2 regions of the Agarivorans sp. MS3-6 genome follow, and region 2 is predicted to be linked to the other one. Evidence: predicted binding sites of a transcription regulator. Region 2 holds the regulator's gene; the other holds the start of a gene.
The links. Region 2 encodes ArgR, which controls arginine synthesis, uptake and breakdown. Its sites were predicted from a motif close to ANTGAATANNTATTCANT; they were not measured.
Positions count from the first base shown of each region.

Region 1: argC (N-acetyl-gamma-glutamyl-phosphate reductase) is a predicted target of ArgR. The motif match lies at 7,509-7,526, and genes of this name have one in related genera.

Region 1 is NZ_CM134202.1:1,714,361-1,730,686, reverse strand. It holds gene ACVFI8_RS07815 (substrate-binding domain-containing protein) at 1-254, shown strand, start outside; gene greB (transcription elongation factor GreB) at 325-819, shown strand; gene metF (methylenetetrahydrofolate reductase) at 1,076-1,978, shown strand; gene ACVFI8_RS07800 (hypothetical protein) at 2,161-2,580, opposite strand; gene ACVFI8_RS07795 (hypothetical protein) at 2,701-2,970, shown strand; gene ACVFI8_RS07790 (hypothetical protein) at 3,224-4,477, opposite strand; gene ppc (phosphoenolpyruvate carboxylase) at 4,630-7,269, opposite strand; gene argC (N-acetyl-gamma-glutamyl-phosphate reductase) at 7,682-8,692, shown strand; gene argB (acetylglutamate kinase) at 8,703-9,479, shown strand; gene ACVFI8_RS07770 (ornithine carbamoyltransferase) at 9,489-10,403, shown strand; gene ACVFI8_RS07765 (argininosuccinate synthase) at 10,446-11,651, shown strand; gene argH (argininosuccinate lyase) at 11,736-13,613, shown strand; gene ACVFI8_RS07755 (MmcQ/YjbR family DNA-binding protein) at 13,772-14,131, opposite strand; gene ACVFI8_RS07750 (response regulator) at 14,201-14,698, opposite strand; gene ACVFI8_RS07745 (ATP-binding protein) at 14,710-16,326, opposite strand, start outside.
Region 2 is NZ_CM134202.1:3,150,745-3,167,070, forward strand. It holds gene lpdA (dihydrolipoyl dehydrogenase) at 1-200, shown strand, start outside; gene ACVFI8_RS14460 (patatin-like phospholipase family protein) at 282-2,495, shown strand; gene acnB (bifunctional aconitate hydratase 2/2-methylisocitrate dehydratase) at 2,730-5,327, shown strand; gene ACVFI8_RS14470 (winged helix-turn-helix domain-containing protein) at 5,646-6,458, shown strand; gene ACVFI8_RS14475 (YacL family protein) at 6,468-6,815, shown strand; gene ACVFI8_RS14480 (P-II family nitrogen regulator) at 7,170-7,508, shown strand; gene ACVFI8_RS14485 (ammonium transporter) at 7,554-8,825, shown strand; gene ACVFI8_RS14490 (extracellular solute-binding protein) at 8,962-9,996, shown strand; gene ACVFI8_RS14495 (ABC transporter permease) at 10,091-11,776, shown strand; gene ACVFI8_RS14500 (ABC transporter ATP-binding protein) at 11,784-12,836, shown strand; gene argR (transcriptional regulator ArgR) at 12,861-13,328, opposite strand; gene ACVFI8_RS14510 (transporter substrate-binding domain-containing protein) at 13,578-14,222, shown strand; gene mdh (malate dehydrogenase) at 14,407-15,336, shown strand; gene ACVFI8_RS14520 (tetratricopeptide repeat protein) at 15,469-16,182, shown strand; gene rnr (ribonuclease R) at 16,261-16,326, shown strand, end outside.

The DNA.
Region 1 (16,326 bases), 1.4 Mb from region 2:
CATTTGGTGCTATGCAGGCGCTATATCAAGCAAAACGACCGGTACCAGAACGCATTTCGGTGATTGGGTTTGACGATGTGCCTAGTGCAGCATTCTTTATCCCACCATTAACCACGGTTCGCCAACCTATTTTCGATACCGGGTATGCGGCGGCATTAACGATGTTAGATATGCTTAATGGTGGTGATAGCAATAGCTTTAGGCTTCCTCCCGTTGAGTTAGTTAAACGCGAAACCACCAAGCCACATATTTAGCTTATTGCTTTATCATTTTACTGCCTAAGTCGTTTATAATTGGCGGCTTAGGCAGAATAGTAGAATGCGTATGAAAACCAATCTTATTACCCGTGCGGGCTGGCATAAATTAGACAAAGAGCTTAAATATCTTTGGAAAGTAAAACGCCCAGAAGTCACCCAAGCGGTATCTGAAGCGGCCGCCTTGGGCGATCGTTCAGAGAATGCTGAATACAAAGAAGGTAAGCGTGAACTACGCCGGATTGATTCTCGCTTACGTTTTTTAAATAAACGCCTAGACGCCTTAGAGATTGTTGATCATTACCCTCAGCAAAATGGCAAAGTGTTCTTTGGCGCTTGGGTAGAGCTGGAAAACGAAGCGGGTGAGGTAGTGCAATATCGCATCGTGGGTACCGATGAAATAGATCCCAAGCTTGGCTACATAACGATAGACTCACCCATGGCTAGAGCTTTGATTGGCAAGCAAGTCGATGATGATGTATTTGTGACAACGCCAACGGGGCTTAAAGAGTGGTGGGTAACGGCGATTCAATACACGCCTTTCAAGGCTAAACCAGCCTGCTAATTGATTACTAGCCCTACCATTTAAACTGACGCCATAAGGCCGATGGTGGACCTTACATTATCTTTAGCTTGTTAATCGTGGTTCGCTTTAGCGTCAATCTCATACTTAGCCGTATACTCAGCGATAGGCATATAATTTCCCCTTATTGAAATTAATTCACTTTATGTTATCAACAACATGAAGCTGGTTGACTTAAATTAACACAGAGTTACTATCTAGCGGTATAGACGTCTATCAGTCTTTAATGGAGAAGGTAATGGGATTTCACCACGCACAACAGATCGAAACACTCAATCAAAGCTTAAGTGAGCTTAATCGCGATATTAATGTGTCGTTTGAATTTTTCCCGCCGACTACCGAAAGCATGGAGCAAACTTTGTGGGCGTCCATCGAACGCTTGCAAACCTTGAAGCCAAAATTTGTATCCGTCACTTATGGTGCTAATTCTGGCACCCGTAACCGAACCCATAATGTGATTAAAGCGATCAAAGACCGAACCGGTTTAGCTGCAGCCCCACATTTAACCTGTATCGACTCAAGGCCTGATGAGCTGCGTCAAATTGCTCGGGATTACTGGAATAGTGGTATTCGTAACATCGTCGCTTTAAGGGGTGATTTACCGCAAGGTTCTGCAAAGCCTGCGATGTATGCTAGCGATTTAGTCAGCTTGCTTAAACAAGAGGCTGATTTTGATATTTCAGTGGCCGCTTATCCTGAAGTGCATCCGGAAGCCAAAAGTGCCCAAGCGGATTTGTTGGCCTTAAAACGTAAGATGGACGCCGGAGCAAACCAAGCTATTACGCAGTTTTTCTTTGATGTTGAAAGCTATTTACGTTTTCGTGACCGTTGCGCAGCGGTGGGCATAGAAGGTGAAATTATTCCCGGTATTTTGCCGGTGTCAAATTACAACACCTTAAAGAAGTTTGCTTCTTTTGCTAATGTAAAGGTACCGCAGTGGTTACATGGCCAATTTGCTGGTTTGGACAATGACCAAACTACCCGCAATTTGGTGGGCGCTAGTGTGGCGATTGAGATGGTTAAGGTGTTATCACGAGAAGGGGTAAAAGACTTTCATTTTTATACCTTGAACCGTTCTGAACTTTCCTATGCAATTTGTCATACTCTGGGGGTTCGTCCAGCGGAAACGGTGCCTGCTTAGTTGTTAATTCTACTAAACCTTATAAAAGCCTAGCAATGCTAGGTTTTTGTACCTGTAGTTGATTGGCAATAAATTATGATTACTTCCTAACAAACTGTTGGACACAAGCTTGTTAGGGCATTCACTTGTTCAAAGGTGTTTCCGATTAGCGGGAGTATGGAACAGTTGGAGTTAACGTCCAATTAGGGTTCAATTTTCACAATAGCTGATTTAGCCCCAATTATAATTTCAGCTCCAGACTGAAAAATAAATGACCAAAGCCAGCTATCATCTGGTGCTTTATCAACCCAGAATTGACCATCGCACCAATCATCACCTGATATAAAACCAAAACTTTCTAAGCAATCATCTTCTGTGAAAGGTATTTCAGAATCTCTTGGCTTAAATTCAAACTGAGATACATTCGATATATTTAGAACAATGAAATTAGGTTGATTTTGATTTACCCAATTTCCAGCACCTCTTTTCCACTTAAGAATAACTGATTGATTTTCAATCATATAATTTATCTCGATGAAATCAAAATCGTTATGAAGATCATAATCGATAGAATTGTATTTTAGATAAGTACTCTGAGACCATGAAAAGTTTTCCGAAATCATCCTTGAACCCTAGACATAATGCTCCCCCGGTGAAAGTGCCGACCTCCTGCGTTTATCGTGGGGTAGTCAAACTAGAGCCACACTGTTAGATGCAAAGTCATAACAGAACAGGAGATCGACATGGCTACATCTAGCACGTTTTTCATAGGACTAGACGTTCACAAAGAAACCACAGATGTCGCTTATTGTGTTGATAACTGGAGAGATGAGCCTGTATTTCATAGCACCATTCCCACCAATATTCGTTCTATCAATAAACTTATCAAAAAATACAAAGACTTGGCTACTCATCTTTGCGTGGTTTATGAAGCTGGGCCGTGTGGGTTTTGGCTTTATCGTCATTTAGTTAAGCACTGTAGTGGTCAACTAAATTTGGCCACCCCGTTATAAGTTCTTTAGTTCGATGATGGACCGCAGTGATAAACGTTCAGTTTTCGACAAGTTTTCCTCTAGAAAGCATTGCAGAAGCACTTAGTAAAACGATTAGTTTTGCTAAGTGTGAAGGCGAGTTTTTAAGGTGTTATTGGACTATCTGCCAAACAAACAATGGGGCATAAATGAGATAGACCGCGAATGCCCAACTACGAATTTAAAGCAAATGAACGTTCTTTATTGTAAACGAGCAATCATATTGCCGACCTTGTTACATGAGCAAGGCGTTTACCCCAGAGCATATTAACCACATGATTACCGCGTAATACCAGTTGTTCTTCAGGATCTGCTGAGTGCTAAACTGGTAACGACCAATCATGGTTAAGCCTACACCCGACAGGGGGCTACTGCCGGTAGATATCGCCCAAGAACTCAGAAACAAAAAGCCCAACTGGCTTGGCTCTGGGTTAAGTGGCAATAGCAAAGGGCTGGCTAAAGAAATACTAATTACCGGATGAATGCCTAACATACAGGCCACTATCATCATTGCTAGCACCACCGCAAAGGTTTGGTGGTTAAAGCTTACATTGTGCAGGCTTAGTGTGTCGGGATAAGCCAACAATAAGGCTTTAATCCCCGCTGAAAATACCCCCGCCGCTAAAAACAAGACGTATTGACTACCTACGTTGGACAGACGGTGAGTGATAAATTGGCGTGCAACCAGTACTTTTGATTTGCCTTTAGAAAAAGCCAGTGCTGCCATCGGAGCTAAGCAAGTTATCATTAAAATAATGCTGAATTCAGGAAAGGCAAAATGCAAGCTGATTACGGTTATCGCGAGCACTAAAGGGATAGTTAAGCTTTCTCGGCGAACCGGATAACCTGCAAAGTTGTCTTTATTGCGCAATGATACTTCGGTGATGGTAAACGCTAAGGCGATTAAGGCCATTAGTGCGCCCGGTAGTAATACATCTAGCCACTGCATGCCGGGGGCATAAGTTATCGACACTGCAGTGGCAATGAAAAAGGGAGACCACCAAGCGGCGGCGCAAAAGCAACGCATCAATACTTTTTGTTGGGCATTACTCAGTGGTTGTTGTTTGGCCAAGCGATCACCAACGATAAAAACGATAGATAAGTTAATAATGGCGCCAAGTAGGTTGACCCCTAACGCGGTGGTGGCAATACTGCGTTTACCGCTTGGTAAGGGGTCTTGTTGATTTTCGGGGTTAGCCAGAGCCAGGAATGATACCGCGCTAAACATCGCAAGTAAGGGCAAGTTAATAGATAGAATGTCTGTTGCGCTTAACCAAGTATCTTGGCTTGCCGCAAATACTAACAATGCGATGCCTATTGTCAGTAAGCAGCCTGCTTGAACTCTAATGGGGCGACTGAGTTGGGGGAGATAAACGACCGCAGCTCCCCAAGCGACTATCGTAGCGAAGCCAATACCGATAAGGCCAAAGGCGTACAGCAGATAGAGCAATAACGAGGCGAGAAACAACCATCCCTTAAATTGTTGCATTGAAGACATCCTAACTATCAATGAGCCATTTGGCTAAATGGCATTGTTGCGCAAGACCATGCTAATTTTATAGCCTTGTGCTGTATTTTACCTAGTTTAAAAACGAACAACCCCGCAAGAGCGGGGTTGTTTACACTTAAGTGAGTACTGGCTTAACCTGTATTACGCATACCCGCTGCGATACCGGCAATGCTCACCATTAAGGCTTGGTCAACCACTGGGCATAACTCTTCACTGGCACGAGAACGATTCAGTAGCTCTACCTGCAGTACATGTAGTGGGTCAATGTAAGGGTTACGCAAGTTAATCGATTCAACAACCCAAGCTTGGTTTGCTAATAAGCGATGCTCAGGTGCTAATGACAAAATTGCCGCTCGAGATCTTTCTAGATCCGCGCGCAGTTTCTCACCTAGTACCTGTAGCTCAGGTTCTACTAAACGGTCATCATAGATTTTTGATAGCCAGGTATCCGCTTTCATGAAGACCATTTCAAGCATTGCTAAGCGATTATCAAAAAATGGCCAGGTGCGCATCTCTTGAAGTAAATCGGCTTTGCCTTGCTCAATCAGGCTTTCAAAGGCCGAACCACTACCTAACCATGCTGGTAGCAATAAGCGGTTTTGGCTCCATGAGAAAATCCAAGGAATTGCGCGCAGGCTTTCTACACCGCCATCTTGGCGACGTTTAGCTGGGCGACTCCCTAAGGGTAACTTGGCCAACTCTCGCTCAGGTGTTGCCGAGCGGAAGTAAGGTACAAAGTCTTCTTCGCCCCACACTACGCCGCGGTAGGCATCACACGAATTTTCAGCGATTTGATCCATTACTTCTCGCCATTCTTGCTTTGGCTCAACTGGTGGCACTAAGTTGGCTTCAAGCACAGCACTGGCGTATAAATTTAAGCTGTCTAAAGCGACTTTAGGCAAACCGAATTTGAAACGGATCATTTCACCTTGCTCGGTCACACGTAAGCCACCTTTTAAAGAGCCCGGTGGTTGCGAGAGTAAGGCCGCATGCGCAGGAGCGCCGCCACGACCAATCGTACCGCCACGTCCATGGAACAAGGTAAGATTTACTTGGTGTCCTTCACAGATCGACACTAGAGCCTCTTGAGCACGATATTGTGCCCATGATGCTGCTAATACGCCGGCGTCTTTGGCTGAATCTGAATAGCCAATCATGACATGTTGCTGACCCGAGATGTAGCCACGGTACCAGTCTACCGACAATAGCTTACTCATGGTGGCTGGTGCGTTATTCAAATCATCTAAGGTTTCAAATAATGGCGCGACCGGTAAGCGGAAGGGGCAACCCGCTTCTTGTAATAACAGTTGCACTGCTAATACGTCAGATGGCTCACTCGCCATCGAAATGATGTAGATACCGAGTGCTTCGCGTTCTTGTTTAGCAATAATGGCGCAAGTATCCAGAACTTCCTGTACTGCTTCACTGGGCTCCCAATCGCGAGGGAATAAGGGACGCTTAGAGTTTAATTCTTGTAATAAGAAATGCTGTTTGTCGGTTTCGTTCCAGTGGGCATAGTCACCCATGCCTAGGTAACGGGTGATTTCAGAAAACACTTCTTCGTGGCGACCACTATCTTGGCGAATGTCCAAGCGCAGTAAGTTAATACCAAAGCAAGCAATACGGCGCAGTAGGTCAAGCAAGGTACCATCGGCAATAATGCCCATGCCACAATCTTGTAGCGAGTAGTAACAAAGCTCTAGCGGCTCACGTAATTGCTCGGTATTGGTAATAATATCGCGCGCTTCGGTATATTGGCCTTTTAATTTAGCAGTGAGGTAATCATGGGTTTCTTGTAGCTCGCTGCGCAACACTTTTAATAGTGCACGATAAGGTTCGCTCTGATCGCCGGTTTGTTCTAATAGCGCTTCATTGGCGTCACTCATCGACAGCTCACTAACTAAAATTTGTATTTCTTTTAAATACAAATCTACCGCTACCCAGCGGCTTGAAAGCAACACTTCTTCGGTAACCTTAGCGGTAACAAACGGGTTGCCATCACGGTCGCCGCCCATCCAGGATGAAAACACGACAGGAGCGCAGTCTAGTGCTAAGCGCATATCAAAATGTTTAGCGAGCTTTTTGTCTAGCTGGCGAACAAATTCTGGTACTGCTTGCCATAGTGAGTTCTCGATAACCGCGAAGCCCCATTTAGCTTCATCGACCGGAGTCGGGCGTTGTTGACGGATTTCGTCGGTGTGCCAAGCTTGGTTAATCAATTGTTCCAAGCGGCCTAGTAAGTTTTCACGCTCACGCTCTGGTAAGTCGAGCTCTAACCAATCTAAACAGTTATTAATACTCACGTGTTTATTGATTAAGGTACGACGCGTTACCTCGGTTGGGTGAGCAGTTAATACCAATTCGATATTAAGCTGGGCTACCGCATGGTGAATCTCAGCTTCACTGAGGTTTTCTTGTTTTAGCTTTTGGAATACCAAGTCAATCGGATCTTGAGCGCAAGTGCTACCTTCGCAATTTCTCGATACCGTATGAAATTGCTCGGCAATATTGGCCAAGTTGAGAAACTGACTAAATGCACGAGTAACCGGCAGTAGTTCGTCATCGCTAAGATTACGCAATAGTTCTAATAGCTGCTCTCGAGCTTGGTCGTCATTATTGCGAGAGGCTTTAGCTAGCTGGCGAATCGTCTCTACTTTCTCTAAGAACGCTTCACCCATATGGCTTTTGATCGTATTTCCAAGCAGTTGTCCGAGTAAGTTTACGTTTCCTCGTAACGACGCGTTGATTTCCTGAGGCATATTCTGGCTCATTCTTATTCCTTCACTGATTGCGTTTGCTAGCGTTTATTGAAATTTTTTTACTAAATCATCCAAGTCTACGACCCAAAACATACCTAAGGCCAGCCATATAGTCAAAAAACCTGTAATTAAATTACAGAGAATCAGGCTTGGATTGAGATAACTCTACACACTACTGATAGAGTATTGCTGTAAAAGAGTGTACTGCAAATTATCATTTTATATTGTATGTGGTGACGCCGACACCAAATAATAAATAAAAATTCATTATTATTGCATAAAGAATTGCTTGTGGTATGCTCCGCTTATACTAGAAGCGCGGTGTTTTTGTTACTGCTTAAAAAGTGACTTTTTGTTCAGCTAATGAGTGAAAAACGCTTCTAAAAAAACTAATATGCCATCGATTTCAAGGAAACAGGAAACAATGTTAAAGGCTGCAATTATCGGAGCAAGTGGTTATACCGGTGCTGAGTTGGCGGGCTATGTGAGTCGACACCCCAAATTGGCGCTTGCTGGTTTGTTTGTCTCAGAACGTAGCTTAGACGCAGGCAAGGCCTTATCTAGCTTGCACGGTAAACTCCGAGGTGTAGTTGATGCCCCAGTTCAGCCGCTAATAGTGGCTGATATTGCCAGCACTTTTGCCGATATTGACATTGTATTACTCGCCACCGCCCACGAAGTGAGTCATGACTTAGCGAGTGCCTTATTAGGCGCTGGCTGTCAGGTATTCGATTTATCGGGTGCCTTCCGAGTTGAAAGTGCGGAATTTTACGAAAAATACTATGGGTTTACTCATCAATTTCCCGAGTTATTGGAACAAGCGGTATACGGTTTAGCTGAATGGAATGCCGAGCAAATCAAGCTCACGGATTTGGTCGCAGTGGCCGGTTGTTATCCAACCGCCTCGTTAACAGCGCTAAAGCCTTTGGCAGAAGCAGGCTTGATTGACACAAACAGTAAAGCCATTATTAATGCAACCAGTGGTGTGAGTGGTGCAGGGCGTAAAGCCTCATTCGGCAGTTCGTTCTGCGAAGTCAGTTTAAGTCCTTATGGCGTATTTAATCATCGTCATCAACCAGAGATTGCCACTCATTTAGGCCATCCGGTTATTTTTACTCCACATTTAGGTAATTTTAAACGAGGTATTCTGGCCACCATTAATGTTTGTTTAAAAGCGGGTACGACTGAAGAGCAAGTTAATCAGGCTTACCAACAAGCCTACGCTGGGCAAAATATTGTTCGCCTGTTAGATGGCGAATGGCCTTCTATTAGTAACGTTGAGCATACGCCATTTATTGATCTAGCTTGGCAACAGCAAGGTGATGACTTGATTGTGGTCTCTGCCGAAGATAACTTACTGAAAGGCGCGGCTAGCCAAGCCATACAGTGTTTAAATATTCGTAATGGCTTTGCTGTTACCGAATCGCTAATTTAAGGATTCAAAAATGAAACCATTGGTCATTAAATTAGGCGGCGCGGTATTGAATAATGCGCAAGCCTTAGATAACTTGTTTGCTGCTTTACAGCAGGTCAGCCAACCCATCGTATTAGTGCATGGTGGTGGGGTGGTGGTTGAAGACGTGCTGGCTAAAACTGGCTTTGTCTCTGAAAAGTTAGACGGTTTACGGGTAACACCTAAAGAGCAAATCCCCTATGTAGTAGGGGCTCTAGCGGGCACCAGTAATAAACTGCTGTTGGCTCAAGCTTTAAAAGCGGGTTTGTCGGCAGTGGGTTTGTGTTTAAGCGATGCGGGTTCGTGTCACGTAGAACAAATGGACCCGCGTTTGGGGCATGTGGGTGAGGCATCAGTGGGTAACCCCGCGTTACTCACTAGCTTGATTGAACTTGGTCATGTGCCAGTAATGAGCTCAATTGGCATTGGCAAAGACGGTGAACTTTACAATGTTAATGCCGACCAAGCGGCACTTGCAGTATGTCAATTGTTGCAAGGTCAATTGGTATTGCTGTCTGATGTTGCCGGTGTGCTTGACCAAAACAAACAGTTAGTCGCGCAGTTGAATAGCGAATTGGCTGAAAAAATGATTGCTGATGGAGTCATTACCGACGGCATGACGGTAAAAGTAAATGCCGCACTAGAAGCCGCTGCTTTTTTACAAACACCAGTCGCGTTAGCATCATGGAAAGATCCTGTGCGCCTAGCTAGCCTGCTAGCTGGACAAACATATAATGGCGAGTCGGTAGGGACTCAGGTTACCGTTTAAGGAATGAATATGAGTGATTTTAAACACCTGCTGAGCTTGCAGGACTTAACTCAAGAACAAATTTTAGGCTTATTAGAACTAGCCGCTAAAATCAAAAAAACACCGGCAGATTACGGGCAAACACTAGCGGGTAAAAGTGTGGTAACCCTGTTTGAGAAACCGTCTCTACGAACGCGTGTGACTTTCGATATCGGCATTAATCGATTGGGTGGTCACGCGGTTTATCTCGACCAGCAAAATGGTGCGATGGGCGAGCGAGAAAGTGTTAAAGATTTTGCTTCAAATATTACCCGTTGGGCTGATGCCATTGTGGCGCGAGTATTCTCGCACAAAACGCTGCAAACATTACGCGAGCATTCGTCAGTGCCTATCATTAACTCTTTGTGTGATTTGTACCATCCTTGTCAAGGGCTTGCTGACTTTCAAACCATTAGTGAGCAATACTCAGATTTAAGCAAAGTTAAATTAGCTTATTTGGGGGATGGTAATAATGTGACTCATTCTTTGCTATTAGGCGGCGCTATTTTAGGCATGGAAGTGGCGGCGGTATGTCCCTTAGGTTCTAGCCCTGATGCACAAGTGGTGCAAAAAGCGCAACAATTGGCTAAGCATCATGGTGGTAAGATTGTGGTGACCAACAGCGTAGAAGATATCAAAGGCTATGATGTAGTGTATGGTGATACTTGGGTGTCGATGGGCGATGATACGCCACTACAATCAGTAAAAGATAAGTTCATGGCTTATCAAATCAATCAGCATTTAATGCAACAATGTGGTATTAACCATGTATTGCATTGCCAACCCGCTCACCGCGAGTTGGAGATTACTTCGGAAGTGATGGATGGACCTCAGTCTTTGATTTTCGATCAAGCTGAGAACCGTATGCACGCGCAAAATGCCGTTTTAGTTAGTTTATTAAGTTAGTGGAAATTCAGCTAAGCGCTGAGTTAAACAAGGAATTTAACAATGTCAGACATTAAAAAAGTTGTATTAGCATACTCCGGCGGCCTTGATACTTCGGCCATCATCCCTTGGTTAAAAGAAACCTATAACAATTGTGAAATCGTGGCTTTTTGTGCCGATGTAGGCCAAGGTGAAGAAGAGTTAGTTGGCTTAGAAGAAAAAGCCTTAGCTTCTGGTGCATCTGAATGTTACATCGTCGACTTAAAAGAAGAGTTTGTAGCAGACTACATCTACCCGACTATTGCTACCGGCGCAGTCTATGAAGGAACTTACTTGTTAGGTACTTCAATGGCGCGTCCAATTATTGCAAAAGCGCAGGTTGAAGTTGCTCGTAAAGTGGGTGCTGATGCGGTATGTCATGGTTGTACTGGTAAAGGTAATGACCAAATTCGTTTCGAAAGCTGTTTTGCTGCGCTAGCGCCAGAGTTAACAGTGATTGCGCCTTGGCGTGAGTGGGACATGGAAAGCCGTGAAGACCTGCTAGATTACTTAGCTGAGCGCAACATCGAGACGACGGCTTCTGCGACTAAAATCTATAGCCGCGACGCCAATGCTTGGCACATTTCTCATGAAGGTGGCGAGCTTGAAGACCCATGGAACGAGCCTAGTAAGGGTGTTTGGACACTGACTGCCGATCCCGTTGATGCGCCTAATGAGCCTGAATATGTCAGTCTTAAAGTTGAAAATGGTCGAGTTATTGCGGTAAACGATGAAGCATTAAGCCCTTACCAAGTAGTGATGAAGCTAAACCAAATTGCTGCAGCCCATGGTGTGGGTCGTATCGATATTACTGAAAACCGTACCGTTGGTATGAAGTCGCGTGGTTGTTATGAAACACCAGGCGGAACAGTAATTGTTGCTGCACTGCGTGCCATTGAAGAACTCGTATTAGACAAAACTTCACGTGTTTGGCGTGAAAAAGTAGGCCAAGAAATGGCGCACTTAGTCTATGACGGTCGTTGGTTTACCCCGCTATGTACTTCTTTACTTGCTGCTTCTGAAGCGATGGCGAGCGACGCCAACGGCGAAGTGGTTGTTAAGTTATACAAAGGCCAAGCAATGGCTGTACAAAAACGTTCACCGAATAGCTTGTACTCAGAAGAGTTTGCAACATTTGGTGAAGATCAAGTGTACGATCAAAAGCACGCTGAAGGCTTTATTCGTTTATACTCTCTAGCCAGCCGGATCCGTGCTTTAAATAGCAAATAAGCTTGGCCGAAGTATAAGCAGGAAATACTGAGACCTCAGCTGCGCGACGCACTGGGGTTTTTGCAATAATAAATGGAGAGTAAAATGGCATTGTGGGGTGGGCGTTTTAGCCAAGCTGCAGATACCAGATTTAAGCAGTTTAATGATTCGTTACGTTTTGATTATCGTTTAGCGGAGCAAGACATAACCGGGTCAATTGCATGGTCGAAGGCCTTGCTGAGCGTAGGTGTGATTAACGCCGACGAGCAAGCGCGTTTAGAATCGGCTTTATTGGATTTGGGTAAACAAGTTGCTGAAAACCCGCAACAAATTTTAGGTAGTGATGCTGAAGATATTCACTCTTGGGTAGAGATTCAACTTATCCAGCGAGTGGGTGACTTAGGTAAAAAGTTGCACACCGGCCGTAGCCGCAATGACCAAGTCGCCACTGACTTGAAACTGTGGTGTAAGAGTCAGGGTATTGAATTGCTTGAGCACCTAGACAAACTACAACAAAAACTGGTTAAGTTTGCCCGTCAGCAGCAAGATACGGTTTTGCCGGGTTATACTCACCTGCAACGCGCCCAGCCTGTCACCTTTTCTCACTGGGCAATGGCCTATGTAGAAATGTTTGAGCGAGATTACTCTCGACTACAAGATGCTTTAAGTCGCTTAGATGTTTCACCCTTGGGGTGTGGCGCATTAGCTGGAACAGCTTATCCAATGGATCGCCAGCAAATAGCCAAAGATTTGGGTTTTCGCCGTGCCACCCGTAACAGCTTAGATTCCGTTTCAGACCGTGACCATGTAGTTGAACTTATCTCTACCGCGTCTATCAGCATGATTCACTTGTCACGCATGGCTGAAGATCTCATCTTCTATAATTCTGGCGAGTCAGCGTTCTTAGATTTGTCTGATCAGGTGACCTCTGGCTCATCATTGATGCCACAAAAGAAAAATCCTGATGCTTTAGAGCTTATCCGAGGGAAAACCGGCCGAGTATACGGTGCGTTGTCAGGCATTATGATGACCTTAAAAGCGCTACCGCTGGCTTACAACAAAGATATGCAAGAAGATAAAGAAGGTTTGTTTGATGCGCTAGATACCTGGGGCGACTGTTTAGCAATGGCTGAACTGGTTCTCGATGATATGGACGTGCACGAAGAAACCACCACCGAAGCTGCAAAAGGTGGTTATTCTAATGCTACTGAATTGGCCGATTACTTGGTGGCTAAAGGTATTCCTTTCCGAGAAGCTCACCATATTGTGGGGATTGCGGTGGTGAAAGCGATTGAGAAAGGGGTTCCGTTGGAAGACCTTACTCTCGCTGAGTTTAAAGAGCTGGCGCCAGAGATCGAAGATGACGTTTATCCTAACTTGTCGCTGGAGTCTACCTTAGCTAAACGTCAAGCTTTAGGTGGGGTAGCCCCTGAACAAGTTGAGCACGCGCTAACTGAAGCTGAAACTCGCTTGTCTAAACGCAACGTGAAAGGCTTATATGTACGCTCGGCGCGTATGACCGACCTAGATACCATTGAAGACATGGTGAACTATTGGTCGCAAGCGGGCGAAAACTTACCACGCCCTCGCCCAGAACTTGTACAAGCGGTGGGTGATTTTACTGTGAGTGAACAAGCCGGCAAGGTGACTGGCTGTGCATCCCTATACTTGTACGACACCGGCTTGGCTGAAATACGCTCGCTTGGGGTGAATCCTGGTTCGCAACGGGTTGGCCAAGGTCGCGCGATGGTACAGCACTTAATGAAGAAAGCTCAGAAAATGGAAATTGAGAAAGTATTTGTACTGACTCGTGTTCCGGAGTTCTTTATGAAGCTAGGCTTTAGCCCAACCTCAAAGAATATGCTGCCAGAGAAGGTAATGAAAGATTGTGATATTTGCCCGCGTCAACATGCCTGTGATGAAGTTGCCTTAGAGTTTATCTTAGATAACGACACGCTGATCCATAAGCAGAGTGTGGCTTAGATTACCTGTCTCTATCTTTTAAAACCTCGCTAAGCGAGGTTTTTTTTGGTCTTGTGATAAGCCTTATTTGCAGTAGCGCTAGGCAGTGTGTAGAGCTATTTGGCATGAGCCCACTGGCTGTGAAAAGTCAAACCAACTTGTCGGTCATTGGGTACCATTTAGTTAGCCGCTAACAGCTCTGATTGGGCTTTTTTGTTCATTCCTTTAACCACCAGTTCAAACGAGTTATCGATAAGGCGAAAGGCTTCTCGTTGTGCATCGCTACCGTCAAAATACAAGGTCAGCCAATGGCGCTTATTCATGTGGTAGCCTCGGGTAATCGCCGGGTAAATATCAATAAGCGCATCTATTTGCTCGGGTTGGCATTTTAAGTTCATGTTCATTACGCCGTCTTTCCAGCCTACCAAAGCGAACATTTTTCCGCGTACTTTAAACACCGGTACGTCGGGAGCAAATGGCAGCTCCATGATGGTCTCTGGCTTTGCCATTAAATAGTCTTTGAGCGCTTGATATTCCATTTCACTATGCCCTTTGGGGTGGTGTCCGGAGCCATGATAGCGAACATCTATGGCCTAGATAAATAGGGTTTAGCTACTCATGTCCATTCTGTGTTGTGATACGTAACTAAAGATCCGCTCACCATCAAGCGCTTGAGCGTAAGGCATTGGGTTGTCGCAATGCTCTAATACGTAGTCGGTCAGTTTTTCTTTAACAATCTCTAGCAGTTGTTCTTCTGACCAGGGTTTAGCCAAATAGTAATTTAACCCGCCACGGTTAATGGCTTCAATGGTGTCATGTAAACCGGCTTGCCCAGTCAGTAAGATTTTTTTTGCCGGTTCGCAGTTGTCTGAGTGATTAAGGTCTATTAAGAAATCAATGCCGAGTTCGTCGGGCATTATGTGGTCAGCCAGTATCAAGGCCAATTTTCCCCCTTGCGCTTCAAACTCTTTGATTACTTCACGAGCTTCGGCAACGCTCTCTGCTCCGTCTATGGTAAAGGGGGGGCTTAATGTTCCGATGTCATGTAGCACGCTATCAAGTACTTCACGTTCATCATCGACACATAAAATCAGTAACTGTTCCATAGTGAGAGTCCTTATTGTCCAGTTTGGCTTAATGGTAAGGTAATAATAAAACGGGTAAATTGTCCTAGCTCAGATTCAACTTCAATTCTGCCGAAATGTTGGGCAACAATTTGCTGGCAAACTGTAAGCCCAATACCCAGCCCAAAATTGCCCTCGCGTTTGGTGGTAAAGTTGAGTTGGAATATCTTGTTGATAATTTCTGGGCTTATTCCTGGGCCGGTGTCCTCGATACTGATTGATATATAACTGGGCGAGGCATCGATATATTGGCTCTTGATGATGAGCTTGCCGTGATTGCCCATTGCATCTAAGGCATTGGCGATTAGGTTGGTCCATACTTGCTGAAGAGCGATCGGATGGCAGTGATATATCGGTAACAAACCGTAGTCACATTCCACATCAAAGCCGCGTAAACGGTTTTCAAGAATCACTAAGGTTTCGGCAATGCCTTCATTTAAATCTGCCTGCACTGGCTGTTCAGGATCTTGACCTGCGTAATGCTTTAGTCCCTTTACCAACCCGGCGATACGCGAGGCACAGACTTGGATATTACGCAGGAAGTTGCCAATTTGATGGTAGCGAGATAGCTCTTCGATAAATCGGGGGCTTTCTATGTCGTTATTCGATTCTAGGTATCGCTGGCGAAGTTCCGGTTTGTCTAAGCCAATAGTGACGGCTTTACGTGCGCTGATGGCATCACCAAACAATGACACTGCGTTTTTACTGCGATGGCGAATTTCGCTAGTGGACATCGGTATGACGGTAAAAGCTGCATGCAGTAGTTGCTTACCGAGTTGTTGCTGCTGCTTAGATAATTCATTATCGAGTACTTGAGGTAGTTGCTTGGCGATGGTGTCGCTGCCGCGAATGATTGCCGCTACAGGATTATTCAATTCATGGGCTATGCCTGAAATGAGCTGGCCAAGTACGGCCATTTTTTCTTTTTCTATTAACTGTTCGTGCGCCGAGTCTAAAGAGTTTAAGGTGCTTTGCAGGGTAAGTTTAGTACGAATGCTTTTTTGTAAACGGCGATTAAAATGGCGTAACAAAAGATTGGTGAACAAAGGTAGCAATTGGCTACTTGAATCTAATACTCTGGCAAAGGTCTCTCTATCCAGCTTGATAACATCGGTGCGCATGGTTGTCACGGCGCTGGTAAAACCTAACTCACCGGTTACAAATGACATACCTCCCACGAGTGAACCGGCAAGCATTCTGGCTACTTCTAAAGAATGTGCGTCTTGGCGTTTCTTTAATACCACTTCTCCCTTGGCGATAAACCAAAGAAACTGATTGGCTTTGCCTTCTTCGGTTAGCACATGATTAGCGCTGTATGTGCGGCAACGATGGTCTTCATCATTGTCTTTAAAAAAAGCATATAAAGCGGAAATGACTTTATCTGACAGTTGCTGGTCACTTAAGGCTGTATAGTCAAAGAAGTGAGCGCGAAACTGGGCAACCTCGGCGGCCAGTTGTTGTTCTAGCCAACCTTGCTGCTCGCTATCGTTGACCGAATTGGGCCAGAATTGCTCTACCAGGCTCTGAATTTCACTGTCGCTAGTATCGGCTGACACAATAAACTTCGGCTTAAAGCCATTTACCCACAAGCAGAGTTGCTCTGCGCTAGG
Region 2 (16,326 bases):
GTGCGGTAGTAGGTACTAACGGCGGAGAATTGCTTGGTGAAATTGGCTTAGCCATTGAGATGGGTTGTGATGCTGAAGACATCGCGTTAACTATCCACGCTCACCCAACCTTGCATGAGTCGGTAGGTTTAGCGGCAGAAATATTTGAAGGAAGTATTACCGACCTTCCAAATGCGAAAGCCAAGAAAAAGAAAAAATAGACTCTGATAGTGTAAAAAACTACAGTTATAAAGGCAGCTTAGGCTGCCTTTATTGTTTGTATTTCAAAGGAATGACTCTTGATGCAGCTGATGCGAAACAGTTTATTATTAATGCTGCTTTTGGTGATTACCTGCAGTGCTGTGGCTCGCCCTAAGATAGGTTTAGCTTTAAGTGGTGGAGGTGCCAAAGGTGCAGCCCATTTAGGGGTAATTCAGCTTTTAGAAGAGTATCAGATCCCGGTTGATTACGTGGCGGGGACCAGCATGGGGGCCTACTTTGGCGCAATGCTGGCAATGGGGCATAGTGCCGAAGAAATCGAAGCGATGACATTTTCTATTCACTGGGAAAGTGGCTTTGTTGATGAAGTTACTCGCAGCGAACTGTCGTTGCGTAAGAAGAAGCAGCAAGATAACTATCAAGTCGCGCTACCTTTAGGGCTTAGCCAAGAAGGCATTCAATTGCCCAAGGGCGCTGTGCAAGGCCAAACCATGGCTGAAATTTTGCGCTTTGCCACCAGTAATCTAGAAGCGCTAGCCAGTTTTGATGAGCTAGCGATACCGTTTCGAGCGGTGGCTACCGATATGGCAGAGATGAAGCCCTATGTTATACAGCATGGTGATTTAGCAGTAGCGATGCAGGCGAGCATGTCGGTGCCGGGGGCGCTACGCCCAGTTGAATTAGACGGTAAACTGTTATCTGATGGCGGAGTTGTCAATAACATGCCGGTTGATGTGCTCAAAGCCATGGGCGCAGATATTATTATTGCGGTAGATATTGGCTCACGCCTTAAATCACAGGATCAGCTTAATAGCGCTGTAGATGTGGTAGACCAGCTTTCTATCTATTTAACGCGCTCGGGCACAGAACGGCAGATAGCGTTATTAAACGTAGGGGATTTGCTGATCTCTCCAGATATGACAGGTATTGATACCGCTGATTTTTCTGCCATGCCACTGGCTTTAGCGCGCGGTAGAGAAGCAGGCAGAGAGCCTATCTCCAAATTGGCGCAGCGGATTGGTGCCCATGACTCGCAGCAATATATAGCCTATCAACAAACGATTCAGCAGCGCAAAGCCAAGCTAAAATTACATGAACAGTTTGTGGTGAGTCGCATTGAGCTAAATAATCATTCTAGTTTGAGTGATGCGGTTATTTTAACCCGTTTACAGCTTAATCAGGGAGAATTGCTATCTAAGGCAGAGTTAGAACAAAAAATTGGTCAACTGTATGCATTAGGTACCTTTGAGCGAGTGGATTACCGAATCAGCACCGAGCAAGGCGACAATGTTATTCACCTTGATACTACCGAAAAGAGCTGGGGGCCTGGTTATTTGGATATGAAAATTGGCTTACAAGAAAACTTTTCAGATAGAACCGAAGCCAATATAGGTGTGGGGCTAACCTTAACCAATTTAAATGGGCTTGGCGCAGAATGGCGTAACGAAGTTGAAATTGGTTCGATTAAGCGGTTGTATACCGAGTTCTACACCCCGATTACCGAGAATTTAAAATACTCATGGACCGTTTCGGCAGAATATGACAAAAGAAATCGGCGTATTTATGACATTACCGAAGATTTTGATTATCTAGAAGCTGGCTTTACAGACCTAAAATTTCGCACCCATATCGCTTGGAATTACCAGCCTTGGCAAGAGTGGTCTCTAGGGCTAGCCGCCAAGCGCGGCAATATTAAAGTGAACGGTATTGCTGCGGAAGCAAATTATTGGCTTTATGGCCCCTATTTTAAATTTGATTATGACACGCTGAATAGTTGGGCGTTTCCCACGAGCGGAAAAATGTTGGATCTGAACCTCACTTTATATAACGAAGATGTGGATGATTTTTCTAGCGTATTAGCGCCAAGCTTTGAAATGCGCTGGAAATATCCATTTGGTTGGAACAAACACCACCTCAATTGGTTTGGCGAATATGGTAGCAGTGGCAGTGATTTTATAATTCCAACGGATGCACAAGATCTTGGTGGTTTTCTACGCTTATCGGGCTTTACCTACGAGCAGCTGTCAGGACGCTATAAAGCGCTCACAGGCTTGATGTACTTTTATCAGCTGCACAGCTATCAATCGCCGCTTTTCCAAGCGCCAGTTTTTGTTGGTGGGTCTTTAGAAAATGGCGGTGTTTGGAATAGTTCCAGCGACATTTCATATAGCACTGCGTTGTGGGCCGGTAGCGTGTTTGTGGCTTTAGATACCAGCACGTTAGGACCGATAGTTTTGTCCTATGGGCACAATAAAACCGAGCAAACTTTATATTTATTTATTGGCAATGACTTCTAAATACGTAACAAATGTGAATAAATTGTAACTTTTAAGCTTGTGGCTAAAGTATAATATTGCGTTTAAGTTGCTGTTTAATAAGTGTTAAATGGTTTTTTTGGCGGCGTTAGCTAAACGTCGATATTTTAATTTATAGTTAAAACAGCTATAATCTCAGCCCGATGTGGCCAGCCAAGTCATTGGCCCACTCATATGGAAATCCCCTACGGGCATTATTACAATAAGGAGCGAGCCGTGCTAGAAAGCTACCGCAAACACGTCGAAGAGCGTGCTGTTGAAGGTATTGTACCTAAACCCCTCGATGCTGAACAAACTGCAGGATTAGTAGAGTTATTAAAAGCTCCGCCAGCGGGTGAAGAGGCATTTTTACTAGATTTATTAGCTAACCGAATTCCACCAGGTGTTGATGAAGCTGCTTATGTAAAAGCGGGCTTTCTTGCCGCCATTGCTTCAGGTGAGGTAAGTTCGCCGATCGTATCTCCTGCTTATGCTACTGAGTTATTAGGTACCATGCAGGGCGGTTACAATATCGAGCCACTGATCTCATTATTAGATAACGCAGAGCTAGCGCCGATTGCTGTTACAGCATTATCTCGCACCTTATTGATGTTTGATTCTTTTCATGATGTGGAAGAAAAAGCCAAAGCGGGTAATAGTTTCGCTCAGCAAGTTATGCAAAGTTGGGCTGACGCCGATTGGTTCTTAAAACGCCCTCAAGTGGCCGAGAAATCAACCCTTACCGTGTTTAAAGTGACCGGTGAAACTAACACCGATGATTTGTCTCCAGCCCCTGACGCATGGTCTCGCCCAGATATTCCTCTACATGCTTTAGCGATGCTAAAAAATGCCCGTGACGGTATCGAACCTGATCAAGCTGGCAGTATTGGCCCTATGAAGCAAATCGAAGCCCTTAAACAAAAAGGTCATCCTTTGGTTTATGTGGGGGATGTGGTCGGTACTGGTTCATCACGTAAATCAGCAACTAACTCTGTGCTGTGGTTAATGGGCGATGATATCCCCAATGTACCTAACAAGCGTGGCGGTGGATTCTGCTTAGGCGGTAAAATTGCACCTATCTTCTTTAACACCATGGAAGATGCCGGCGCGTTGCCGATTGAACTCGACGTAGAAACCTTGAACATGGGCGATGTTATCGACATTTACCCATTTACTGGCGAAGTGAAAAAAGCCGGAACCGATGAAGTGGTTTCAACTTTTGAGCTAAAAACCGACGTATTACTTGATGAAGTGCGTGCTGGTGGCCGTATTCCACTGATTATCGGCCGTGGTTTAACTGACCGTGCTCGTACCTCACTTGGATTGGCTCCTTCAGAAGTCTTTAAACGCCCGCAAGACGTGGCTGCTTCAAGCAAGGGCTTCACCCTAGCGCAAAAAATGGTGGGTAAAGCCTGTGGTGTAGCGGGTATTCGTCCTGGTCAATATTGTGAACCGAAGATGACGACCGTGGGTTCACAAGACACAACCGGCCCAATGACCCGTGATGAGCTTAAAGATTTAGCCTGTTTAGGTTTCTCTGCAGACTTAACCATGCAGTCTTTCTGTCATACCGCGGCTTATCCTAAGCCGGTAGATGTGACCACTCACCATACCCTACCAGACTTTATAATGAATCGTGGCGGCGTATCATTGCGTCCTGGAGATGGTGTCATTCACTCTTGGTTAAACCGCATGTTATTGCCTGATACCGTTGGTACGGGTGGCGATTCGCATACTCGTTTCCCAATTGGTATTTCGTTCCCTGCGGGCTCTGGTTTGGTGGCGTTTGCCGCGGCAACCGGTGTTATGCCACTAGACATGCCTGAATCTATTTTGGTTCGCTTTAAAGGTGAAATGAAACCAGGTATTACTTTACGTGACTTAGTACATGCCATTCCTTATGCTGCGATTAAAAATGGTTTGTTAACCGTTGAGAAGAAAGGTAAGAAAAATGCCTTCTCTGGCCGCATTTTAGAAATCGAAGGCTTAGAAAACCTAAAAGTTGAGCAAGCCTTTGAATTGTCTGATGCTTCAGCTGAGCGCAGTGCCGCAGGTTGTACCATTAAGTTGGCTAAAGAGCCAATCATTGAGTACTTAAACTCTAACATTGTTATGTTGAAGTGGATGATCGCTGAGGGGTATGGTGACCGTCGTACTATTGAGCGCCGTATCACTGCTATGCAAGAGTGGATCGCTAACCCTGAGTTGATGGAATCGGATAAAGACGCTGAATATGCTGAAATTATCGAAATCGATCTCGCCGACATCTCTGAGCCAGTATTGTGTGCGCCAAACGATCCTGATGATGCACGCTTGCTGTCTGAAGTGGCCGGTCAACAGATTGATGAAGTGTTCTTGGGTTCTTGTATGACTAACATTGGTCACTTCCGCGCAGCGGGTAAGTTACTGGATAAACATACCGGTTCTTTGCCAACACGTATGTGGGTTGCACCGCCAACACGTATGGACCAAAAGCAGTTAACTGAAGAAGGTTACTACGGTATTTATGGACGTGTAGGTGCGCGTACCGAGATCCCAGGTTGTTCACTGTGTATGGGTAACCAAGCACGAGTGGCTGATAACTCGACGGTGGTATCTACCTCTACGCGTAACTTCCCGAATCGCTTAGGTACGGGTGCCAATGTTTACCTTGCATCAGCTGAATTAGCCGCAGTGTCGGCTATTTTGGGCAAGCTGCCAACTCCTGAAGAATACCTAGAGTATGCGAAACAAATTGATGCTACCGCAGCTGATACTTACCGTTACTTGAACTTTGATCAAATTAGCGACTACACAAAAGTAGCCGATGAAGTGATTATTCAAGCAGCGGTATAGTTTTTCAACTAATCCAAAAAGCGTAGCCTTTAGCTACGCTTTTTTATGTCTGAAATTTGTTTACGCACTGACGGCTCCGATCGTTATACGCATCCATTAGCTCAATCTTAATCCTTCCATTATCTGGTCAGTTTTCCCTTCGGCTTTGACGATATTTTTTATATATAAAATGGCAAATAAAAATCATTTTAAGATTTTATACGGTGTTTGATCATGTTTTCAGGCGCTATATGCTGTTTTTGTGGATAATTACAGTTATTACTGGTATAACTTTTGCGCTACATTGTACTAGTTATTCTCTTGCGGTTGGAAAGAAGTATGTCCTTTAATGATGTTGTTATAGTTGGCCCTTTGGCCGTAGATATGAGCCAAAATAGTATTACATTTAAGGATAAAAGTGCCTATTTGGGACCATTAAGAACCCACTTATTGGGGTATTTATGTAAACATGTCAATCAAGTTGTTGGCAGAGACGACTTGTCTGATGCAGTCTGGGGACGCAGTGTTTCAGACCATACAATTAATCAGCATATCTCTCAGCTACGAAAAGTGATTACCACTTTAAATAATACCGACTTAACCATCGCCACGATTCCTAAAAAGGGGTACATCGCGCGTTGTGAAGCCGTCGCTCAAAAAGATAAAGCTAAACCTATTTTAGTTCAGCCAAAAGTATTGCTGTTGAGTGATTCTGATACTTGCCAGGCCTTACAAGCCCAGAAGGCGAACGGCGAGCTGAAAAACGTAGAGCTCTACTCTGAGATCTCGCGGGTACAAGAAAAGCTAATGACCAGCGAGTTTCAGCTGCTAATTGTAGATGTTGATTTAGCCAATGCAGAAGGCTTTAAGTTAATCAAGGCGATCAGAACTGGCCAAACCTTAGCCAGCTCAGATGTTGCGGTAATGGCCTTGGCGGCTGAAGCAGATAAAAAGCTAATGGGCTTTAATGTGTTAATGGATGTTCAAGGCTTGGCTCTAAAACCCATAGACGGTCAGCTATTAGATAGACAAATAAAGTCTGCTCTTGGCGCTCGGTTTAAGCTCAAGCCTAATGCTGCTTATGAATTAGTGCCTACTATGTTTAATCAGTGTACCGAGCTACACTTACAGTCAACTTGTGCAAATAATTAGACTGGTAGTATGGAACTGACAATACGCCGTTCGTTAGACGGCGTTTTTTTTATCGATTGTGGCGATGAGCAAAGATGTTTTGCTATGTGGTTAGAGCGAGAGCTTAACAATGACCGTGATTTTGTAGCTCAGTTGCTTGGGCGCTTAAAGTGTTTACAAGCGCTAGACGAGCTTCGTATCGATAGTGCGGAGTTTAGGTTTGTTGCGAATCGAGATGAGGTGTTAATTAAGGTTTCCACCGATACGCTGGGTGACGACGTCATCGACCAGCTTGATGACCTGAATCTAGATGCGGCTGAAAGTGCCTGCGGTTATGACGACTTCCTGTTGTTATTGCAAAACATCATCGATTATTAGCTTGGTGCAAGCGCGCTAAGCGTCGCTGAGCTTTTTACCGCTCCCTACTGTGTTATCTAATTTTCCATATTCATCAAGGTACTATGGGAAATATAGGCCTTAGGCCTTACTCACTTATTCCCTTCCAAATGTTTAACTGCACTCTATTAGGGCTTTTTAGTCTCGACTGTTTAATGATTGTTCCAAGTTGGGTCAATGTTAAATTTTTGTGCTCTATATTGGTGCGCCAAGCTTTGCCGTGAAATTGGGATTTTAAATTAAGTTGTTGTTTTTAATGGTTTAAATTGTTGTGGCACACACCTTGTTAGTAACTAACTAAGACTGGTTAATCGATGACTCTTTGGAGGAGTTAAAATGAAACTAATAAGTGCGATAATTAAGCCATTTAAACTAGATGATGTTCGCGAAGCTATCGCTGAAGTGGGTGTTGATGGTTTAACTGTATCAGAAGTGAAAGGTTTTGGCCGTCAGAAGGGCCACACCGAACTTTACCGGGGTGCTGAATACCAAGTGGATTTTTTACCAAAAGTAAAATTAGAAATTGCCACTAGCTCAGAAAATGTTGACCGAATCATTGAAGCTATTTCTAGTGCTGCTTACACCGGCAAAATTGGTGACGGTAAGATTTTTGTTTATGACTTAAGTAACGTTGTACGTATTCGTACTGGCGAAATGGATGCAGAAGCTATTTAAGGGGAACCTAAATAGCTTATTAATAGGGATTACGGGGAAGTAATTATGGAAAACGAAATTTATCAACTGCAGTACGCAATGGACACCTTTTACTTTTTGGTGTGTGGTGCGTTAGTAATGTGGATGGCAGCGGGTTTCTCGATGCTAGAAGCTGGCTTAGTTCGTGCTAAAAACACCACAGAAATTCTAACTAAGAATATCGCGCTTTATTCTATCGCTTGTATCATGTACTTGGTATGTGGTTATTCAATCATGTACGGCGGTGGTATTTTCTTATCGGGTATCGAAGCTTTTGATTTAGCAGGTGTTATCGCTGATAAACAAGACGCTGGCTTTGATGGCGGCAGCGTATACTCAGGCGCTTCTGACTTCTTCTTCCAAGTAGTATTCGTTGCAACGGCAATGTCTATCGTATCTGGTGCGGTTGCTGAGCGTATGAAGCTTTGGGCTTTCTTAATCTTCGCTGTAGTGCTAACTGGTTTCATCTATCCTCTAGAAGGTAGCTGGACGTGGGGCGGTGCAGACGTATTTGGTTTATACAACCTTGGTGACCTTGGTTTCTCTGACTTCGCTGGTTCTGGTATTGTTCACTTAGCCGGTGCCGCTGCTGCATTGTCAGGTGTATTACTACTAGGTGCTCGTAAAGGTAAATACAGCAAAAACGGTTCTGTTAACCCAATTCCTGGTTCAAACATGCCGCTAGCGACTGTGGGTACCTTCATCTTATGGATGGGTTGGTTTGGCTTTAACGGCGGTTCTGTATTGAAACTGGCCGATGCTGCAAGTGCTCACTCTGTGGCGATGGTTTTCCTTAACACCAACGCAGCTGCAGCTGCGGGTGCAATTACTGCGCTTATCGTATGTAAGTTAACATGGGGTAAGGCTGACCTAACCATGCTTCTAAACGGCGCGTTAGCAGGTCTAGTTGCTATTACTGCTGAGCCTTCTACTCCTACAGCGCTTCAAGCGACGTTATTCGGTGCGGTTGCTGGCGTATTGGTAGTGGCTTCAATCGTGTTCTTCGATAAGATTAAGATTGATGATCCAGTAGGTGCTATCTCTGTTCACGGTGTTGTGGGTCTGTTCGGTCTATTGATTGTTCCACTAACTAACGACGGTGTAAGTTTCTCTGGCCAAATCATTGGTGCATTAACCATCTTCGGTTGGGTATTTGTTTCAAGCTTCATCGTATGGAGCATTCTGAAAGCGGTAATGGGTATCCGGGTTTCAGAGGAAGAAGAAATGAACGGTATGGACTTACATGATTGTGGTATCGATGCATACCCAGAGTTTGTAACAGTAAAATCTTCTAACTAAGAATATTTAATTATCAAAAAGGCCTGCATTAGCAGGCCTTTTTTTGTTTTAAAACATAGTCAATCCCTTTTACTCGTGCTAATCTAAAGCCAAATGATAACGATTTGTATTTAACTTGTTGTGAAAGGATTAATTCGTGAAAAATACACCATTCTCTTCATTAACGGCTTTAGTAGTATCACTGGTGGTTGCTATACCGGCGTTTGCTGCTGAAGAAGTTAACCTTTATTCGTACCGTCAGCAAAGTTTGCTACAACCGCTTACTGATGCGTTTACTGCAGAAACGGGCATCAAAGTAAATGTTGTTCATGCAGAGAAAGGCTTGACCGAAAAAATCAAGGCGGCGGGTGCCAATAATCCAGCCGATTTAGTGCTTACTGTGGATATTGGCCGTTTGGAAGAAGTTCGCGCAGCGGGCTTATTTGAGCCTGTTAATTCAGCTTTGATTAATGAGGTTATTCCTGCGCATTTACGCCACCCCGAAAACCTTTGGTTTGCATTGACTACCCGCGCTCGGGTTATCTATGCACATAAAGATCGGGTTGCAGCTGGGGAGTTAAACTCGCTGAATGATTTAGCGGACCCTAAGTGGAAAGGGCGTATTTGTACTCGCTCTGGTAAACACGTCTACAACATTGGGCTTATCGCTTCGGTTATCGCAGAAGACGGTGAAGCTGCTGCAGAAACATGGTTACGTGGTGTTAAAGATAATTTAGCTCGTAAACCTCAAGGTAATGACCGCGCTCAAGCTAAGGCCATATTTGAGGGGCAATGTGATTTAGCCATCGCTAATCGTTACTACATGGGCAAAATGTATTACAACACCAAAAGCCCCGAGCAGCAGCAATGGGCAGAAAATATTCGTGTTGAATACTTGGACCAACAGGTGGGTGGCCGTGGCCAGCACATCAATATTTCTGGCGCAGGTTTATTGAAAACGGCTAAAAATAAAGCCAATGCTATTAAGTTACTCGAATTTTTAGCCGGTGAGCAAGCACAGGGCCTTTACGCTACCGCGAATTTTGAAGAGCCGGTTCGTCAGGGAATTCAAACCGATGAGTACATTGAGAGCTTAGGCGATTTTAAAGCTGACCGTATATCATTGCAGGCGGTGGCAGAGCAGCGCGCAGCAGCAGCACGTTTAGTTGACCGTGTTGGCTTTGATATGTAAAGGTTGATAAACTTAGTTTATATTACCAAGCTTTATAAAGCTGACCTTGGGTCAGCTTTTTCTGTATTAACGACAGCCGGTCTGTTTGGAAACTATGAGTAAACCCTCTACACCCCATTCATTTGGATTGGTTACAGCTGCACCTCAATTTGACCGTTGGGTGTGGATAGCTGTAAGTATCGCTTTATTGGCCTTTGTTCCTGTTATCACTTTGGTCAAATTGTCTTGGGCGAATAACCTGGAAATTTGGCAGCATTTACTCGATACGGTGTTTTGGATTTACGTAAAAAATACGGTGTTGTTATGTATTGGGGTGGCGTTCTTTACGAGCCTAATCGGCACCGGCGCCGCGTGGTTGGTGACGCGTTTTGATTTTCCGCTTAAGTCGATGCTGGTCTGGGGCTTATTGTTACCTTTAGCCGTACCTAGCTACATCTTAGCTTTTGTTATTACCGATCAATTGGAGTATGCAGGCTTTGTACAAAAAAGCCTGAGGGCGTTATTTGGTTGGCAAACAGCTCGTGATTACTGGTTTCCTGAAATACGCTCTATTCAAGGGGCTATAGCGGTACTCAGCTTAGTATTATATCCCTACGTATACTTATTGGCGCGCGCCGCATTTGTAGAGCAGGCCGCACAACTTTTCGAAATGAGTCGCTGTTTAGGTAAAAGCCAAACGCAAAGTTTTTTCAACGTTGCCTTACCTTTAGCGCGACCCGCCATTGTTGTCGGGGTGACGCTGGCGTTAATGGAGACGATTAACGAATATGGCACCGTAGAATTTTTTGCGGTACCAACACTAACCGCTGGTATCTTTGACGTTTGGTTAAATATGAGCAGTCTCTCCGCTGCTGCGCAGATTGCAATGATGTTGGTGAGCTTTTCCATTTTGTTACTGGGCTTAGAGCGTTATAGCCGTAATGCCGGTAAGTTCTACAAGCTAACTGGCCAATCTCCAGCCATGTTTGCAGAGCCGCTAAAAGGAGCAAAAGCTTGGCTGGCAACGGGGTTATGTCTGTTGCCGATTGGTTTAGGTTTCTTATTACCGATTGCGGTGTTGAGCAATTACGCACTGCGTAATCTCGACTCTGGTTTAGAGCAATACATGAGTAGTGCTTGGAATAGCTTCTCGCTCGCGGCAATGGCAGCCATCGTTACCACGGTGTTAGGTTTATTGCTGGCTTATGGTGTGCGTCTATCGAAAAGCGCCAAGATGAGGAGCATCGCCGAGGCGGCGACCTTAGGTTACGCCATCCCTGGGGCGGTGTTGGCGGTAGGGATTCTTTACCCTTTAGGCTTGTTAGACAACGCCCTAGATCGTTTAATGACGGCGTGGTTTGATTATCCGCTTGGCTTGCTATTTACCGGTACTGGCGGGGCCTTAGTTCTGGCCTACTCGTTACGTTTTATTGCACTTAGTTATCGAACTCTGGATGCCAGTTTAAGTAAAATTACCCCAGAAATGGATGACGCTTCTCGAGTGCTGGGAGCGCAATCAGGTAGAACACTATGGCGTATTCATTTGCCATTGATTCGACCTAGTTTATTGACAGCGATGCTGTTGGTGTTTGTTGATACCATGAAAGAATTGCCGATAACGCTTATTTTACGGCCATTTAACTTTAATACTTTATCCACTCAAGTGTGGGATCTTGCTTCGCTTGAACAATTGGAGCAAAGCTCATTAGCGGCTTTGACCATTTTGTTGGCGGGTATTATCCCGGTGATTATTATGAGCCGAAACATTGGTTCATCAGGCTCTGGCCGCAAAGGAAACTAAAACAACAATGAGTATTGTGTTACGTCAAGTTAATCACTTTTACGGTGAGCAACAAGCACTTAAAGACATTAATATTGAGGTTGAAGAAAACCAAATAGTCGCCTTGCTGGGGCCCTCTGGTTGCGGTAAAACCACCTTGTTACGTTTAATTGCAGGTTTAGAGCGTTTGCAAAGCGGTGAGTTGTATTTGCAAGAGGCATTAGTCGCTTCTCCTGCCACGGGGACCCACCTTCCGCCGGAACAGCGGGCTATCGGTATGATGTTTCAAGACTATGCATTGTTTCCACACATGAGTGTTAGGGCTAATATAGAGTATGGTTTGCGCAAGCAGCAAAATATTGCCCAGCGTCGCCAATGGATCGAAGACAGTATTGATAGTATGGGAATGCAAGGCCTACTAGAGCGTTATCCGCACACCTTATCTGGCGGTCAACAACAACGTGTAGCATTACTTCGCGCGTTAGCACCAGAACCTAATACCATGTTGTTAGACGAGCCATTTTCAGCGCTAGACGAACATTTGCGCCAACAGGTTAGAGAAGAAACCCTAGATATTCTTAAAAAAAGCAATACTCCAGCGGTAATGGTGACTCACGATCCCCTTGAAGCAATGTTCATTGCTGATCGCATTGTTGTTATGGAGCAAGGGCGTATTGTGCAAAATGCCTGCCCGCAAGATATTTATTTGCATCCGGAAAATGCTTTTGTTGCCGCTTTATTTGGCCCCAGTAATCGTTTTGTGGCGAAGGTTAAAGCAGGCAGCGTAATGACACCTTTGGGTGAGATTACGGTTAAGCATATTGCTGACGATCATCCAGTAGAAGTGATTATTCGTGCTAAGGATGTCGTGGTACATCAATTGGAGAACAGTGAACTTGTTGAAGCCACTGTAATATCGGTACATGCAATGGGCAATGAAACTCATTTTAGATTGCAGTTGGCCACGATGCCTGAGCGAGTTGTTCATGCGCGAATGCGGGATCACTGGCAAGCGATGTCTGGTACAAAAGTGTGGTTGTCAGTAGAAAAAGATGCGGCGTTTGTTTTCCCCAAAAGCTAGCTTTTGAGGAAAACTTCAAACCGTTTACCCTATTTCAAATAGGTCTTTCACTGATTGAAATACGCTGGCGATATCAACTTGGCGAGTCGGGGTGATAAAAATGGTATCGTCGCCGGCAATGGTACCTAATATGCCCTCAGCCTTACCTAAAGAGTCAAGCAGCCTAGCAATAAGTTGGGCGGCGCCGGGGCTGGTATGAATAACGATTAAAGCATCATTAAAGTCCATTTCTAGGACTAAAATCTTTAGCTGACTAGAAACCGTCGGAACCCCTAGTTCAGCGGGTAAGCAATAAACCATTTCCATTTTGGCATTACGGGTGCGGACCGCGCCAAACTTACTCAGCATTCGTGAGACTTTTGACTGGTTTATATTTTCATAACCCTGATCTTGTAGGGCCGTTACAATTTCGGCTTGTGAGCCAAATCGCTCTTCTTTTAATAGTGATTTAAAGGCTTTTACTAATTGTTCTTGTTTGTCGCTATACTTCATCGGAGGTCCGAGCTTATAAGTCCGCGTTTATTGTCTCCAACTTTTTATGCTATATCAACTTTATTCTAGTTTTGTGCATATAAATGCATAGCTAAACACACTATTGGAGCGTGAGTTTTATCTATTAGTTGTTTGCATAGCTAAAGCTGCATTAAGATAGGGGCTACTCGCTATCATGTGTAAATGATTATGTGCTTAAAATCACTATTATTTGTTCCGCTTTTTTTCGTTCAGCTTAGTTACGCGGCAGTGCAACCGCTACGCGTGGTCACTGAAGCCTCTTATCCGCCTTTTGAATCATTTGATGAACATAAGAGCATTGTCGGTTTCGATATTGAATTGGCGAAGGCGATTTGTCAGCAGATTAATCGCCAATGTGAATTTTATCACCAACCCTTTGACAGTCTGCTAAGCAGTATTGCTGCAGGGCATTACGATGTAGCCATCTCTGCTTTAGATATCACCGAACAGCGTAAACAGACGGTGAGTTTTAGCGATGCGTATTTTGTTAATACCGCTGTTTACTTAAGCACTGCAGGTGTTAATGTCACCGAGGGAGCGGCGGTAGCGGTGCAAAGCGGTTCGAGTTTTCAACGCTTTTTACGTAGCCAGCGGCCCGCGTTCTTATCCATTGCTTACCCCAGCTACCAGTTAGCTTTAAACGATTTACAGCAAGCCAAAATCGATGCGGTATTTTTAGATTCTGCCGCCGCTCACTATTGGTTAGCCCAGCATCCGAAATTTGTCATTCAAACAGAAGAAAGCTACCCCGCGAGTGGTTTGGGTATGGCTGTATCACAGCAAAGCGTCGATCTGCTGAAGCAAATCAACCATGCGCTTAAAGTGTTAAAAAATAATGGTAACTACCAAACCATATACCAATCCTTTTTCTAGTGACAAACACTGTTAGACCAAGGTCTTAAGTGAGATTGTTAAAGTGTGATTAAGGCAGGCTTTTTCTGTTTTATAGTTGCTTTAAAAATGTTGCTAAATTGTATTTTGATGTGGATTCGGCTATCGTGTTTGCTGTCTGTAAAGACATCCCCTCTACAATTACAAAAAAGCATGGAGAAGTTGGATGAAAGTTGCCGTATTAGGTGCCGCTGGCGGAATTGGCCAAGCCCTTTCATTACTATTAAAAACCCAGTTACCTGCTGGTTCTGAACTTTCGCTTTATGACATCGCCCCAGTTACACCTGGTGTTGCTGTTGATTTGAGCCACATACCTACCCAGGTGGCTATAAAAGGATTTGCAGGCGAAGACCCAACACCAGCACTTGAAGGTGCTGATATCGTATTAATTTCTGCTGGGGTTGCTCGCAAACCTGGTATGGACCGCTCAGATTTGTTCAATATCAATGCAGGTATTGTTAAAAACCTGATTGAGAAAGTGGCAGTTACGAGCCCTAAAGCCTGTATCGGTATTATCACTAACCCGGTTAATACCACGGTACCAATTGCTGCTGAAGTGTTGAAAAAAGCCGGTGTTTACGACCCCGCAAAATTGTTTGGTGTAACTACACTTGATGTTATTCGTTCAGAAACCTTTATTGCTGAAGCAAAAGGTTTAAACCCTGCAGACATCAAGCTTAATGTTATTGGCGGGCACAGTGGCGTCACTATCTTGCCATTGTTATCGCAACTAGACGGTATTTCATTCACTGATGAAGAAATTGCCGCGATGACCACGCGTATTCAAAACGCTGGTACAGAGGTGGTTGAAGCTAAAGCGGGTGGCGGTAGCGCTACCTTATCTATGGGCCAAGCCGCTGCACGTTTTTGTTTGTCCTTAGTGAAAGCGGCTCAAGGCGAAGATGTGATTGAGTGCGCCTACGTAGATGGCGGTAGCGAACACGCTAAATTCTTCGCTCAACCGGTGCGTTTGGGCCCACAAGGCGTAGCTGAAATCTTACCTTACGGTGACATTAGCGCTTTTGAAAAAGCGGCTATTGACGGCATGTTAGATACCCTACATGGCGACATCGATAAGGGTGTCGAGTTTGTATAAACTCTCAGCCTAAACGATGATAAAGGAGTGCTTGCACTCCTTTTTTTTACCCGCAAAAGGGCCTTCAGCTTTTTGCCGAGGTGCCGATAGCTTAACTGTTAGCAGAACGCTGTTAAAAGATAGGAACGGCAAATGAATAAGCAATTAATTAGCTTTATGCTGGTCGCAGCATTAACCCTGCCCGTTATGGCAGAGTCCATTGATTCTCTGTCAGTGGATGATGAGCTCGATGCCGAGCAGCAAGCTGCTGTGCCAGTCGATCCAACAGAATATACTAGCCCCTCAGATATTGGTGCGGTGCAAATCTATAAACAAGCTGAGCTGATCTCATGGATTAACAATAACCAGCACTTGGCTCGAGTAAAAGCCGATGAATGCCAGTTGGTTGAAGATATTGGTGCTCGTGCAGAGAAAGTGGCTATACCGGCTTATCAATTTTTGTGGGGCGACATGTTAGCTTGGGGCGTTTGTGTTGACCCAAACCCTGAACTTGGCGTTATGTATATGTGGCGAGCGGCCAATCAAGGCTTAGCCGCGGCAATGGAGCAGCTAGGTCGCTATTACGCTACCGGTACGTTAGTACAGCAAGATTATGCCAAGGCAATTCCTTTACTGCGCGAAGCCGCTGGCCAAGGTTTTTTACCTGCACAGCTAAGATTGGTGGCCTTGTATGTTGAAGGCAAAGGCAGTCCTTATGATTACGAAGACGCCTATCGCTGGCTTCATCACTCGATCATTGCTGATAAAGCGGTGCACCGTGAAGCTAGTTTACTGCTGGCATCTTTAGCCAAGAAGATGCCCAATTATGTGGTTGATAAAGCTAAAGCAAGCAACCAACCCTACTAAAGGCCTGCCCAAAGCATTACCATAGGACTATTCTATAAAGGATAGTCCTTTATTTGTTTAATTTTGGCAGGTTAGTTAATGCAAAATCAGGCTGTGTCGGCCACCTTAAAATCGACCCTCTTGGCTGCTCTCAATGAAGAGATG